DNA from 3 places in the Sporosarcina sp. Y1004 genome. Region 2 is predicted to be linked to each of the others. Evidence: riboswitches for the same ligand, from Rfam matches in the RefSeq annotation. Region 2 holds a riboswitch; each other region holds the start of a gene.
The links. A riboswitch is a leader RNA that binds a small molecule or an ion and turns the genes downstream of it on or off. The one in region 2 is predicted to bind thiamine pyrophosphate.
Positions count from the first base shown of each region.

Region 1: another riboswitch for thiamine pyrophosphate. It lies ahead of thiD (bifunctional hydroxymethylpyrimidine kinase/phosphomethylpyrimidine kinase); the one in region 2 lies ahead of thiT (energy-coupled thiamine transporter ThiT).
Region 3: another riboswitch for thiamine pyrophosphate. It lies ahead of tenA (thiaminase II); the one in region 2 lies ahead of thiT (energy-coupled thiamine transporter ThiT).

Region 1 covers NZ_JBYHFQ010000001.1:134,262-138,496, forward strand. The annotation lists gene AC25Y6_RS00785 (DUF3238 domain-containing protein) at 1-290, opposite strand, end outside; gene thiE (thiamine phosphate synthase) at 345-1,004, opposite strand; gene thiD (bifunctional hydroxymethylpyrimidine kinase/phosphomethylpyrimidine kinase) at 997-1,827, opposite strand; TPP riboswitch at 1,907-2,013, opposite strand; gene AC25Y6_RS00800 (histidine phosphatase family protein) at 2,354-2,929, opposite strand; gene AC25Y6_RS00805 (NADPH-dependent FMN reductase) at 3,458-4,018, shown strand; gene cdaS (sporulation-specific diadenylate cyclase CdaS) at 4,100-4,235, opposite strand, start outside.
Region 2 covers NZ_JBYHFQ010000017.1:35,517-39,751, reverse strand. The annotation lists gene map (type I methionyl aminopeptidase) at 1-687, opposite strand, end outside; gene AC25Y6_RS12465 (hypothetical protein) at 794-910, opposite strand; gene AC25Y6_RS12460 (magnetosome magnetite crystal formation protein family) at 975-1,316, opposite strand; TPP riboswitch at 1,424-1,526, shown strand; gene thiT (energy-coupled thiamine transporter ThiT) at 1,610-2,167, shown strand; gene AC25Y6_RS12450 (tryptophan-rich sensory protein) at 2,206-2,937, opposite strand; gene AC25Y6_RS12445 (M3 family oligoendopeptidase) at 3,099-4,235, shown strand, end outside.
Region 3 covers NZ_JBYHFQ010000005.1:4,360-8,594, reverse strand. The annotation lists gene AC25Y6_RS04950 (ABC transporter permease) at 1-612, opposite strand, end outside; gene AC25Y6_RS04945 (ABC transporter ATP-binding protein) at 609-1,358, opposite strand; gene tenA (thiaminase II) at 1,345-2,037, opposite strand; TPP riboswitch at 2,145-2,248, opposite strand; gene AC25Y6_RS04935 (exonuclease SbcCD subunit D) at 2,397-3,557, shown strand; gene AC25Y6_RS04930 (AAA family ATPase) at 3,554-4,235, shown strand, end outside.

The sequences.
Region 1 (4,235 bases), on a different contig from region 2:
GTTGTCATAATAAGGAATTGGAGTGGATTTTCTAGTTCCTTCTCTTCAGCAAAAGCAGGCGTTTGCAATACAATAACGTCGACAACATTTCCATCTTCGACTCGTTCAATGGAATAATTATATAGTTTGCCATGTTTGAAATCACCGTCGCTAAATTCAGGCACGGTTCCTTCATATAAATGGCATCCGTCTTTATAGACATTATAGGTCCCACCTACATCATTCCATGTGAAATAAATCAAATCTGGCTTATGCAACACGGATTGTATCTCAAATGCTTTCTTTTTCATAAACACGCCTCCGTCCTATTCAGAAGTGTGGTGTATTTTACGCATGGTTAAACATCACATTTCGATGCCAGTTAATGAAAGAAGCACTGCCCCTTTCACTCGACTTGCCGCTTCCGCAGGATCTTCTTCTCCCGAAATCGCAGAAATCACTGCTACACCGGACGCTCCTGCCTTAATAACTGCACCCGCCTTACGTTCTGTAATACCGCCAATACCAACGATAGGTAACCCAGGCAAAAGAGCTGCTACTTCACTTACCATTTCAACCCCAATGGTAGGTTGCGCATCACTTTTCGACGTCGTTTCATAAACAGGACCAAGGCCAATGTAATTTGCCCCCGCATCAGATGCGGCTAGCGCCTCCTCCACATTATGGGTAGAAACACCGATGAGCATGCCTTCGCCGACCCTCTTGCGCACCGCAATAACATCTCCGTCTTCCTGTCCAAGATGGACGCCATCCGCATCTATCTCAATTGCCAGATCCAAATCATCATTGACGATGAACGGCACATTATATTGTCCGCACAATTGCTTACACGAGATAGCAAAAGACTTCAGTTTTTCACCCTGTAAAGCACCATGCCCCTTTTCACGTAACTGAAAACATGTGATACCACCTTTTAGCGCCTCTTCCAATAAGAACAGTGGGTCGAGTCCTGCCAAATTCGTAGTTCCCATGATGAAATAGAGATTTACAGTCCGCTTATCCATTCACTACAACCCCTTCAAGTATCTTTTTTTCACGTCGCCCATACGCCCAGTGATTCGTAGGGCCGTGACCTCCACCAATTCCTAGTCCATCTTCAATAGCCGCGTGAATGAAACATTTCGCAGAAACCACCGCCTTCGCAGCAGGTTCCCCATTTGCGAGAAAAGCTGTCAGTGCAGCAGAATAGGTGCACCCCGTTCCGTGCGTATCTTTCGTATCTACCCAAGGCGAGCGAACTGAAAATCGTTCTCCATCCGCTCCCATAAACAAATCTTCCGCGAATAACGCTTCTTTGCGGTGCCCCCCTTTAATGAGGACTGCACGAGCACCCAAAGCCAATATACGTTTCGCCGCTTCTTCCATATTCGCATCAGACTTTATCTCCATTCCCGCAATTACTTCCGCTTCCGGGATATTTGGCGTTACAATGGCCGCAAGCGGTACCAGAACGGTTTTTAATGCAATAACCGCCTCATCTTTTAATAATGAAGCACCGCCTTTTGCAATCATCACCGGGTCGATAACCAGCGGAATTCTATTCAAACGAAGAGCATCTGCCACTGTATGAATAATTTCTGAAGAAAATAACATTCCCGTCTTAATGGCTGTGACTTCGAAGTCCTCCATTACCGCCTTTATTTGCGCTTCAATGATGTTCAAATCAATTGGTTGAATCGCCGAAACGCCAAAAGTGTTTTGCGCGGTAACTGCTGTAAGTGCTGACGTACCGAAAACACCCAATTCCTGAAACGTCTTCAAGTCCGCTTGAATACCCGCACCGCCACCACTATCCGATCCCGCAATCGTCAATGCCACTTGTACCATTCAATTCGCCATCCTTTTATATATATTAAAAAGCCGCTTTCCGATGACGTTAGGAAGCGGCTGGCCATTTACATAGTGCTAAAAGGCGTACCCACTTTCCTACGCCGGTATAATCCGGATCAGGTTCCAAGGGTCCGCGCATCCATGCACGTCTCAGCCTTAAAAAAGGCTCCCCCAGTGGTTGTTGAACTATTCAGCTTTGTATTTAGTGTACCATACCCGCTCTAAGAAGACTGATAAGTATATTATTTAGGAGCGTGTTTACTTCTTTAATAGACCAGGAAGAGTATAATTAAAAATACAATATCGAAAGAAGGCGCATTTGTATGCATAAAGCAGACAGCAGACCGAATAATCCCGACCGATCCATGTGGTTCAGTTTTTTTGGGGCACTCGTTATTATCGCACTAGTCATTGTTACTAGTCTTACAATGGGTTAATATATCAAACTACCAAACAGGCCAAGACTCCATCGGCCTGTTTTTTCATCGCTAGACAGGACATAGTGCGCCGCTTCGCAGTCTTGTCATGTGCTTGTCGCGTCTTGCAGGCGACCTCCGCTTTTGTTACTCCAAAGTCGTTCCACGGTTGTGGCTTCGTCATTAATGTGAACGACGTAGACATCTGGATTGGTTAGTGCTTGCCACTTTTCAAAACCAAAGTGTTCATCATGGCATCTTAACAACAATGCCATCAAATTCCCGTGCGTTACGAGCACCGTTTTTGATTCCTCACCTAGTTCATCAATTACATCGCATATCCGCGACATAGCCTCTCTTGAAGATTCCCCATTATCATATTTTAGGTGAAGGTCCAAAAAGGTATCCTCGAGTTTTATCAACCAATCCCTAAACGCAGTCGAACTCAACACCCTCTCCTTCAGTCTGCTATCAACCTCGACATACAAACCTTTCTTTTCCATTAGAGGCTTGGCTGTTTCACGTGCACGCTTAAATGGGCTCGTAATAATCCGATCCACTTCAATTTCATCGAAGAAGTCTGCAAGATGCCCCGCTTGTAATATGCCCTCTGCAGTCAAATCCGCCTCCGGTTCCTGCCCTTCGGCTGAGCAATGGCGCACAACATATATCGTTTTCCCCATTTCTGATTCCCCCCTTACATACTATTCTATTTTCCCTCGTAGTCTGAAAAGGAAACATTTCAGGTATCATGCAATTACAAAACGACTCATTTAGCTAGCAAAGCAGATATGTAGACAAATAAGTTTAAAGGGCTTAAGCTTAAATTATCTCGAATTCAAGATAGCACCTCTTATATAACTTTCTTGGAACCACTTTCCAATTAATTATTTTGGATTCTAGCTTTAGGTGACTATACAATTCATTTACATCATAGAAGGACTTTCAATTTAAATTAAGTTGGAGATACTATATTTAAATTGAACTTTTCACTTCTCAGAGAATTACATAAGTCCCGTCATGGCGAAGTACGCATCAAATTAAGAACGGAATGGTAGCACAGTAAATTCAAATTGGTTGATCTTCTGATGTAATCCAATTGCAGATATTCGTGTTTCATTCACATTTTCCAACAAAGAATAGTAATGGCGGTGTAAGTAATGGGTTTTTTCAATAAACTATTTGGCAAGAATAATGAGGAGGAAATAACAATGACTAACGCAAAACTAAAAATCGGTATTGTTCAAGGTAGTGTACGTGTAGGTCGTAATGGTGATGCTGTTGCAAAATGGATGAACGAATTTGCACAAAAACGCAATGACGCAGAATATGAAATTGTGGATCTTGCAAATTATAACCTTCCACTTTTGGGCTCAGCAAACGCACAACCTGATGCTGAAACTCAAATTAAAGCATGGTCAGAAAAAATGGCTTCTTTCGACGGCTATATTTTCGTAACTCCTGAATACAATCACGCAATCGGTGGAGCACTTAAAAATGCACTTGACTACTTGAACCCAGAATTGAACAACAAAGCAGCTGGGTTTGTTGGATATGGTAGCTTAGGTGGTACGCGTGCACACGAAAACCTTCGTCTAATCTTAGGTGAGCTACAAGTTGCTGACGTACGTACGGCAGTTACATTCTCACTAATGTCAGATTTCGAAGACATGAGCGTGTTCAAACCTGCTGACTACCATGCTGGTAACGCTAACACAATGCTTGACCAAGTTCTTGCTTGGAGCGGCGCTTTAAAAACTTTACGTTCTTAATAGTCAAAAGGTGTGAAAGGATGACTACTCATCCTTTCACACCTTTTTTCATTTTAACTCACTAAATTCATTTCCCCGAAATTATACGAATAGTGCGCTTGAAGTAATAATAGGATGAATTTCTCCATTTATAGCAAAAGAAACTTTCCCTGTCTCTTCGGAAACTACCAACACTAAAGCATCGCTTACTTCGGATAAACCAATCGCAGCCCGATGA
Region 2 (4,235 bases):
TGCAACGAGCGACTTGTCAGGTGTGATGAAGGTCCATCCGTCCCCAGACTCGATGATATGCTCTGCTTTTTCAGAGATAAAGGGCTCGACCGCTAGAACCATGCCTTCTTTCAGAAGTGTCTTATCCCAAGCGTCGTAATAGTTGAGCACATGGGATGGTTCTTCGTGCAATGCTTTACCAATGCCATGACCAGTCAAGTTCTTGATGACTTTCAAGCCATGTTCTTTTGCTTCGCGTTCAACCGCTTTTCCAATTTGGTTTAAACTGGATCCGGCTTTGACCTTCGTCATTGCACGCTCAAATGCACTTTTAGCTACATCACATAATTGCTGTTTCTTTTCATCAGGCGTACCGACGACAAAAGAAATACCAGTATCAGCGAAGTATCCATTATATGAACCGGAGACATCGATGTTAACGAGATCTCCATCTTCTATAATGCGGGAACCTGGCATGCCATGCGCAACTTCACTGTTGACGCTAATGCATGTATTTCCAGGGAAGTCATATTCTGCAATCGGTCCTGAAATTGCGCCTTTCTCTTTGAAGAGACGTCCGCCTATGTCATCAATTTCTTTTGTTGTTTTACCGGGGATTGTCGCTTCTTTCATCACGTCTCTGATTTCGGCTACAATTTTGCCGATTTTTTTTAAAGCTTCAATTTCCTCTACCGTTTTTGCAATCATTATTTCCAAGTCCTTTCTACCGTGCATTCTTTTCTATATCATACTATATCATAATAAACAGAACAAAAAAGTCTACAAACCATAAAAATGTTTGTAGACCATCTTATTATCTTCTTGGTTTTAATGTACCTGATGTTTTTTTATTTGACATGGCTTTTTTCACAACCGGGTAGATAATGGGCGCCCATTTCATAGCGGTTTTTAAAAGTTTTCCAATTTTCATAAATAATCACTCCTAGTGAAAGCATATATTTATCATTTTCCCGAAATAGAGGTTTAGTAAACATTCATCTCAATACCTTAACACCTTGAAAAACATTCCATACTAGAATGGCCATAAGCAGTAGTCCATAGATAAGCATGAATAAGAATGGCGTAAGTTGCCAAAATCCGAAGTTTGTGCTCGGCATTCCATTGATACTTTCCGTAAAGGAAAACATTGAAAAAGAAAATATGACAATTGTAGCAATAAGGAGGATGACAGGAACAAGGTGTGAAACTAAAGAACGTTTTGCATGGGATTTCACTTCTCGATCATCTGTAACAAAATAAACAATGATGGGAAGAAGCAAAGGGGAGAAGAAGACACTAAAATAGCATAGAGCAGCTAATAGTTTACTGTTTGTCATGTAGATTCCTCCGTTCAACTTTTACTATATAGGAAAATCACTATGTTTGTTAATCATCTTGCTTATAGGATTACCCTCCTATACAATGAAATAGACATTTGAATAACTTTAACCACAAGGGGTGCCTGTTTTGGCTGAGATTGGACATGAAGTTCTGACCCTTAGAACCTGTAAGATTATTCTTGCGTAGGAATGTGGATGGAAACTGACATATTTGATGTCCCATTCTATCCGGGATGTCTTTTTTTTATGCCCACATCCTACGCTACAACTAGGTAGGAGGAGAATTTGAGATGGATAGGAAAAGACTTCAATTATTACTTGAGGTTGCTATTTTAGGAGCAATTTCTTTTGTTCTAGATAAAATCGGATTTTCAATGCCTCAAGGCGGATCGGTTACGTTGTCAATGCTACCGGTAGTTGTTATGGCATTCCGTTGGGGAATTGCAGGGGGTATGCTTACAGGTTTTGTAAGTGGACTGCTGCAGTTGGTAACAGGGGGCTATGTATTAAACCCTGTTCAAGCGGCGCTCGATTATTTCGTGGCTTATGCCGTTGTGGGTCTGGCAGGCGTAACACTAGCTTGGCTGTTAAGTAGTAAAACGAAAGGTAAGAAAGGTTCAGTGGTTGCCGCAATCGTCATTGGGACAATCATAGGGGGGCTTCTCCGATACCTGATTCACTTCATCGGTGGCATTGTGTTCTTTGCTTCCTATGCGCCTGAAGGACAGCCTGTCTGGTTATATTCTCTTGTTTATAACGCTTCCTATATGATCCCTGCAATTATATTGACGGCAATCGTTGCATCCATATTATTTACTACAGCACCCAGGCTACTTGAGCCTAAATAAGAAACCGCCGTCCTTCCTTATGGAAGAATGGCGGTTTCTTATTTGGTTGCAAGCGATTTTCTATTGATGACCATGAAGCCGATAATGGTGGCTGCAAGAAACAGAGCTGCGGTAGTAACAAATAACTCATTTATACCATTTTTTACAGCGATACCGATAAATACCCAAACAAAGACGAGAGCTAGAGAAATATCTGCATAATGGTATAGGTAATGAAGAGCAATTGCAGTAGCAATGGTCAAGTAAATGACGGTCCATAATGGGGTACTTAATCCCAATCCACTCCACTCATGCAAAGTGAGGACATAACTGATATTTGTAATTGCTGCGACAAAAGTCCATCCAAGATAGACTGCAATTGGAACCCTACCGAAAAAGGAATTATCTTTTTTGGAGTAGGTAAAATAAATGGACAATAGCGCTAACAGAAGTCCTAATATGATAACAATCGTCCATTCAAAATAACCGAAATGCCAAAGTAGAATCCAAGCAACATTAAAAAGACAGCTGATTACAAAAAAAACTGCTCTACGGTTGAACAATGCGTGTTCAACGTTTGCCTTATTCCGTATGAAGCCATATAACCAGAAAGCCATTAGCATATATATAACTGCCCATATTGAAAAGACATAATCAGCTGGTGTAAATAATACCGGTAAACTATTTGAGATTTCACCAGTTGTTTTTCCATTGATAGGTAATATATTTGCAGTTGCGTTGACAACAATAACTGCAATGAGTGAAAGTACCATGAGTAGTATTCTAAACATATTTAAATCCCCCTACTGAATAGTATACAGAGGAAAGCTGGACCCTGCGAAGGAAAGTATGAACCTTCCGTCACAATTGCATAATTTCGCATACCGAAGATTCATGTTATAATTAGATGGTGTTTTTAGAAGATTTAGAATGAAGTGAAGGGGGAATTAATATGGCGCTTAAAAAATATTCGGAAGTCTGGGATCTTGACGTTTTCTTCAAAGGTGGAAGTGAATCAAACGAATTGCGGACACACTTAGATGGTGTAAAGGAGAAAATCAGTTCGTTAGAAGAAACAGCTTCAAAATTTCCAGTTCCCCAGTCTGCAACCGATTCACAAGCCGTTGCAAATCTTATTGAATCACTGGTTGACGCAGCACTTAATATGTCGCAGGCAGGCGCTGTCATTGGCTGTTTTCTAGCGGCTGACACGACTGATAAAAAAGCATTGCAACTGCAAGGGGAAACGGCTTCACTAGGGGCACGCTTCTCAACAGTCTGGCTTATCATTCAACAAACACTTGCTAAAGCTGATGAAGATACATGGAATGAGCTTATGGTATCAGATGAATTAAAAGAATTTGCATTCGTACTGAATGAATGGCGCAAAGAAGTGGAATTGAAATTGTCCGAAGAAGAAGAAAGTATTATCACTTCTTTGAGTGTAGATGGTTATCATGGGTGGGGACAATTGTACGATATGTTGGTCGGTGATATTAAGATAAAAATTGAACTTGACGGAGAAGAAAAAGAACTTTCTGTAGGGCAGGCGAATAATCTAAGTTCACATGCAGATGCATCCATACGAAAACATTCATTTGAAGCATTGGAAGAAGCATGGCAAGGAAAAGAAGACTTTTTTGCATCTGCCTTAAATCATATCGCAGGATTTAGACTGGAAGTATACAAGAAACGCGGCTGGGATTCCGTATTGAAAGAACCCTTGCTCCGCAATCGAATGAGTGAAAAGACGCTCGATGCAATGTGGGGAGCAATTGGCGAAAATAAAGCGCCTTTCGTGGAATACTTGAACGCCAAAGCGAGAATGCTAGGTACTGATAAGATGAACTGGTATGACATGGATGCACCGGTTACAACATCTACAAAGAAGATGACCTATCAGGAAGGAGCAGAATTCATATTAAAACACTTTGGTGAATTCGGTCCAGAACTTGAATCATTCTCACGAATTGCGTTTGAAGAGAGTTGGATAGAGGCGGAAGACCGACCAAATAAACGACCGGGTGGATTCTGTACAGGTATGCCGATGTCAGAGCAATCACGTATCTTTATGACTTATAGTGGAACA
Region 3 (4,235 bases), on a different contig from region 2:
TCGGCGACTAAAGTATCCAAGACCAGCCTGCGCCCCGAGCCATTCCCCGATTGCTGCGCCAATCACACTCAGTGTAACGGCAATCTTCAATCCTGAAAAGAAGTGGGGTAGGGCAGTGGGAACAGAATATTTCAAGAAAATATCCTGTTTTTTTGCGCCCATTGTTAAAAAAAGCTCGCGCATTTCTTTACTTCCAGAAGATAGCCCGTCGTATGTATTTACAGTAATCGGGAAAAAGGTGATGAGTACTGTAACTGCGACTTTACTCCAAATTGTGTATCCGAACCAGAGTACAAAAATAGGTGCAAGTGCAATAATAGGAATCATTTGTGAAGCTATTAAAATCGGATAGAGCGCTTTTCGAACTCTGGGACTGGAAGACATCCAAACGGCGATTGCAACTCCTGAAATAATTGAAATGGCTAGTCCGATGATAATTGTTAGCAAAGTCATCGGTAAGTGCTTTAACAACAGTATTTCTTTTAGCTCCCAAAAACGGATTAAAATTTGAATAGGAGAAGGCAAGATGAATGGTTTATCGTAAAGTCTTGCACCTAGCTCCCAGATGCTACCGAATAATGCAATGATCAGAAGGGGGGTAATGTTTTTCATTGCATTACCTCCCTACGTAGCGTATTTAGCAATTGTTCCTTTAGCTCAAGCAAATCCGTTCGATGTAAATCACTTCTTGTTCTAGGCCTTTCAAGTGGAACTCTGATTTCTTCGAATGAAGTCACCGGCTCATTTCTTAACAGGAAAATACGGTCTGATAAAAATAGCGCTTCTTCAACGTCATGTGTAATGAATAACACAGTAGATTGATGTATCTTCCATTGATCAATTAGCCACTCTTGCATTGATAACTTAGTTATTGCATCTAATGCAGAAAAGGGTTCATCCAGCAGGAGAAGGGAATTTCCGGAAAGGACAGCGCGCAAAAAAGCGACTCGCTGTTTCATCCCGCCAGAAAGTTCTGCCGGATATTTTTTTTCTGTACCGCCAAGACCGAACTCCTTTAATAACGGTAATACCTGATTGCTTGCAGACTGCTGTTTCATCCCTTTTAGTTCAAGTGGGAGACATGCATTTTCTAAAATCGTGCGCCAAGGCAGAAGCAAATCCTGCTGCGGCATATAACCGACGCTACCAAGGCGGCGGTTGTTTTGAACCCCATCGAGTGAAATGGTGCCAGAAGTAGGTTCATCTAATCCTGTTACAAGTCGGAAGATGGTACTTTTACCGGAACCACTAACCCCGATTATTGAAATGAATTCACCGGGTAGTACATTAAATGATAGATTTTCCAGTATGTTGTTGCTTGAATGATAAGCGAATGATACATTGTCAAACGATAACATTGGAGTTTTCAACCTCGGGCCACATCTGTTTCGTATTGGCCATATCCCAAAACATATATTCATAGCGAGTTGTATTAAGGAAGATTTCTTCGAGCTTTAATAGTTCATGTTCAGGTTTTCCTTCTGCAGATTTATTCATCAAATCGATACACCAGATTGCGAGGTCGCCGAAATCTTCGGACGAATACATGCGTATCCAATCACCGTATAACGGATGTTCAGCTGCACCTGGAATCGCATTTAGCTCTTTACCTATTTCCCAGTAACTCCACGCGCATGGAAGAAGTGCAGCCATAACTTCGGCGACAGTACCGTTTTGGCTGACATGTAACATGTAGTGCGTATAGGCAAGCACGATAGGAGAGGGCTTTGCATTTTCTAGTTCATGTTCAGAAATACCGAACCGGAGCGCATAACTACGATGTAGTGCCATTTCTGTATTCAGTGTGCCATCAAGTAGCGTAGCGAACTTGCCCATTGTTTCCAAGTCGTCGGCTTTTACAGCACCAATTGCAAAAACTTTTGCATAATCAATCAAATATAAATAATCTTGTACCATGTAGAATCTAAATTTATCGGGGTCTAGGGTACCATTGCCAATCCCTTGAACGAACGGATGGCTGTGATTCTGTCTCCAAATTGGTGTTATTTTTTCCAGTAAGCGGTCAGTAAACTTCATCTCTCCAACACTCCCTAAAATTGATAGCCAACCAAAAAACCCACTCCTTGAAAAAGAAGTGGGTTGTAGACTGTCAATTGTATCTGCAAAAACAGACTGGCAGAAATATTGTGTCAGCACCTCTTCCTTACGCTGGTATTAACCAGTTCAAGTTATAAGGGTCAAGACACATGCCTCTCTCAGCTCTGTTAGAGCACCCCTAGCGGTGGATCTTATGAAATTGGATTCATCTCTAATATAAGCATAGAAAAATTGGGAGGTCAACCTTAATTTTGGAATTGAAAAAAGGAATGCATGTTTCATTTTTCTCGGTTTGTCCTGTAAAGTAGTAGAAAAGATCATTGAAAGGGGAAATGACAGTGAAGTTTTTCCATACTGCAGACTGGCATTTAGGTAAGCTTGTTCAAGGCATTTACATGACAGACGGACAACGGTATGTTCTTGACCAATTTATAGAGGCAATCATAGAGGAGAAGCCCGATGCGGTCGTCATCGCAGGGGATTTGTATGACCGGGCAGTACCGCCAACAGAAGCCATTGCGTTGCTCGATGAAGTGCTCGAACGAATCACCATAGAACTAGGGACGCCGGTCCTCGCTATTAGCGGTAACCATGATAGTCCTGGGCGTCTCCATTTTGGCAGCGGATTGATGCGAGCAAACGGTTATCATATAGCCGGTCAACTGACGAAAGTTATTGAGCCGGTCGTTTTGACGGATGAATTCGGCGAAGTCCATTTTCACCTGGTTCCATTTGCAGATCCTTCCGTCGTGAAACATATACATGGAGATGAAACGATTGCGAATCATAATGACGCGATGAAAAAAGTGATAGAAGGGATTCGCTCCCAGATGTCAAATAGTGCGCGACACGTTTTTGTTGGACATGCGTTTGTAACACCTCATGGAGAAAGCGAAGACAACACAAGTGATTCGGAACGGCCACTCGCGATTGGCGGTGCGGAATACGTATCGGCACATCTTTTTGAACCGTTCCATTACACGGCACTTGGTCATTTGCATCAGGCGCATTATGTATTGAATGAGTCAGTCCGTTTTGCAGGTTCGCCGATGAAATATTCGATTTCAGAAGAACATCATAAAAAAGGTTTTTTCATTGTCGATATGGACGCTGATGGACACACCATTATTGAAAAACGTGAGTTGAAACCGGAACATGATATGCGGACGGTCGAAGGTACGATGGAAGATATCTTATTGCATCCTATAAGTGAGGATTATGTTTTCGTGAAATTGCTGGATGAAACGCCGGTTTTATTTCCAATGGAAAAAGTTCGTTCGGTCTATCCGAATGCGATGCATGTTGAGCGTAAAATGGTCAAGCTGACTGCGAATAGAGTGGACGAACAACAGAGGACGGAACATGGTAAACACGATGATTTAACATTATTTAAAGCATTTTACGAAGAAATGAAAGGCGAGGCGGCAGATGCGGAAACGGAAGAATTGTTTGCGCAAGTTCTCCATGAAGTTATGCAGAAGGAGGGGACGGGACTTTGAGACCTATTCAATTGACGATGACAGCGTTCGGTCCGTATAAAGGGACGGAAACAGTCGATTTTAGGGAATTGAAAGACAATCGGCTATTCGTCATTTCAGGTGCGACCGGGGCTGGGAAAACGACGATATTCGATGGAATTTGTTTTGCATTGTACGGCCAGGCGAGTGGAGAAGACCGGACGGATATCCGGGCGATGCGAAGCGACTTTGCTGACGATACAGTCCAGACAGCCGTCGAGCTGACATTTGAGATACATAACAAGAAGTACCGTATCATGCGTCAAATCCCTTATCTGAAAAAAGGAAACAAGTCCGAAACGGCTGCGCGCAGCGAGTTTTATGAACTTACGGTAAACGGGGAAGTACCGCTGGTCGATAGGCAAATCGTTTCTGAAATCAACAAAAAGGCGGAAGAACTGATTGGTTTCACACAGGCGCAATTCAGTCAGATTGTTATGTTGCCTCAAGGAGAGTTCCGGAAATTTCTGACATCTGATACAGAAAACAAAGAAACAATTATGCGTAAAATATTCAAGACGGATCAGTACCGTGAAATTGTGGAGCAGTTGAAAGGGCAGAAAGACGGTGCACAGGCGACGCTTACCAAAGAAATGCAATTAAGCGAAGGGCATATTGGTCAAATAACATCCTTACTGCCGGAACGGGAATCCTCAGTTT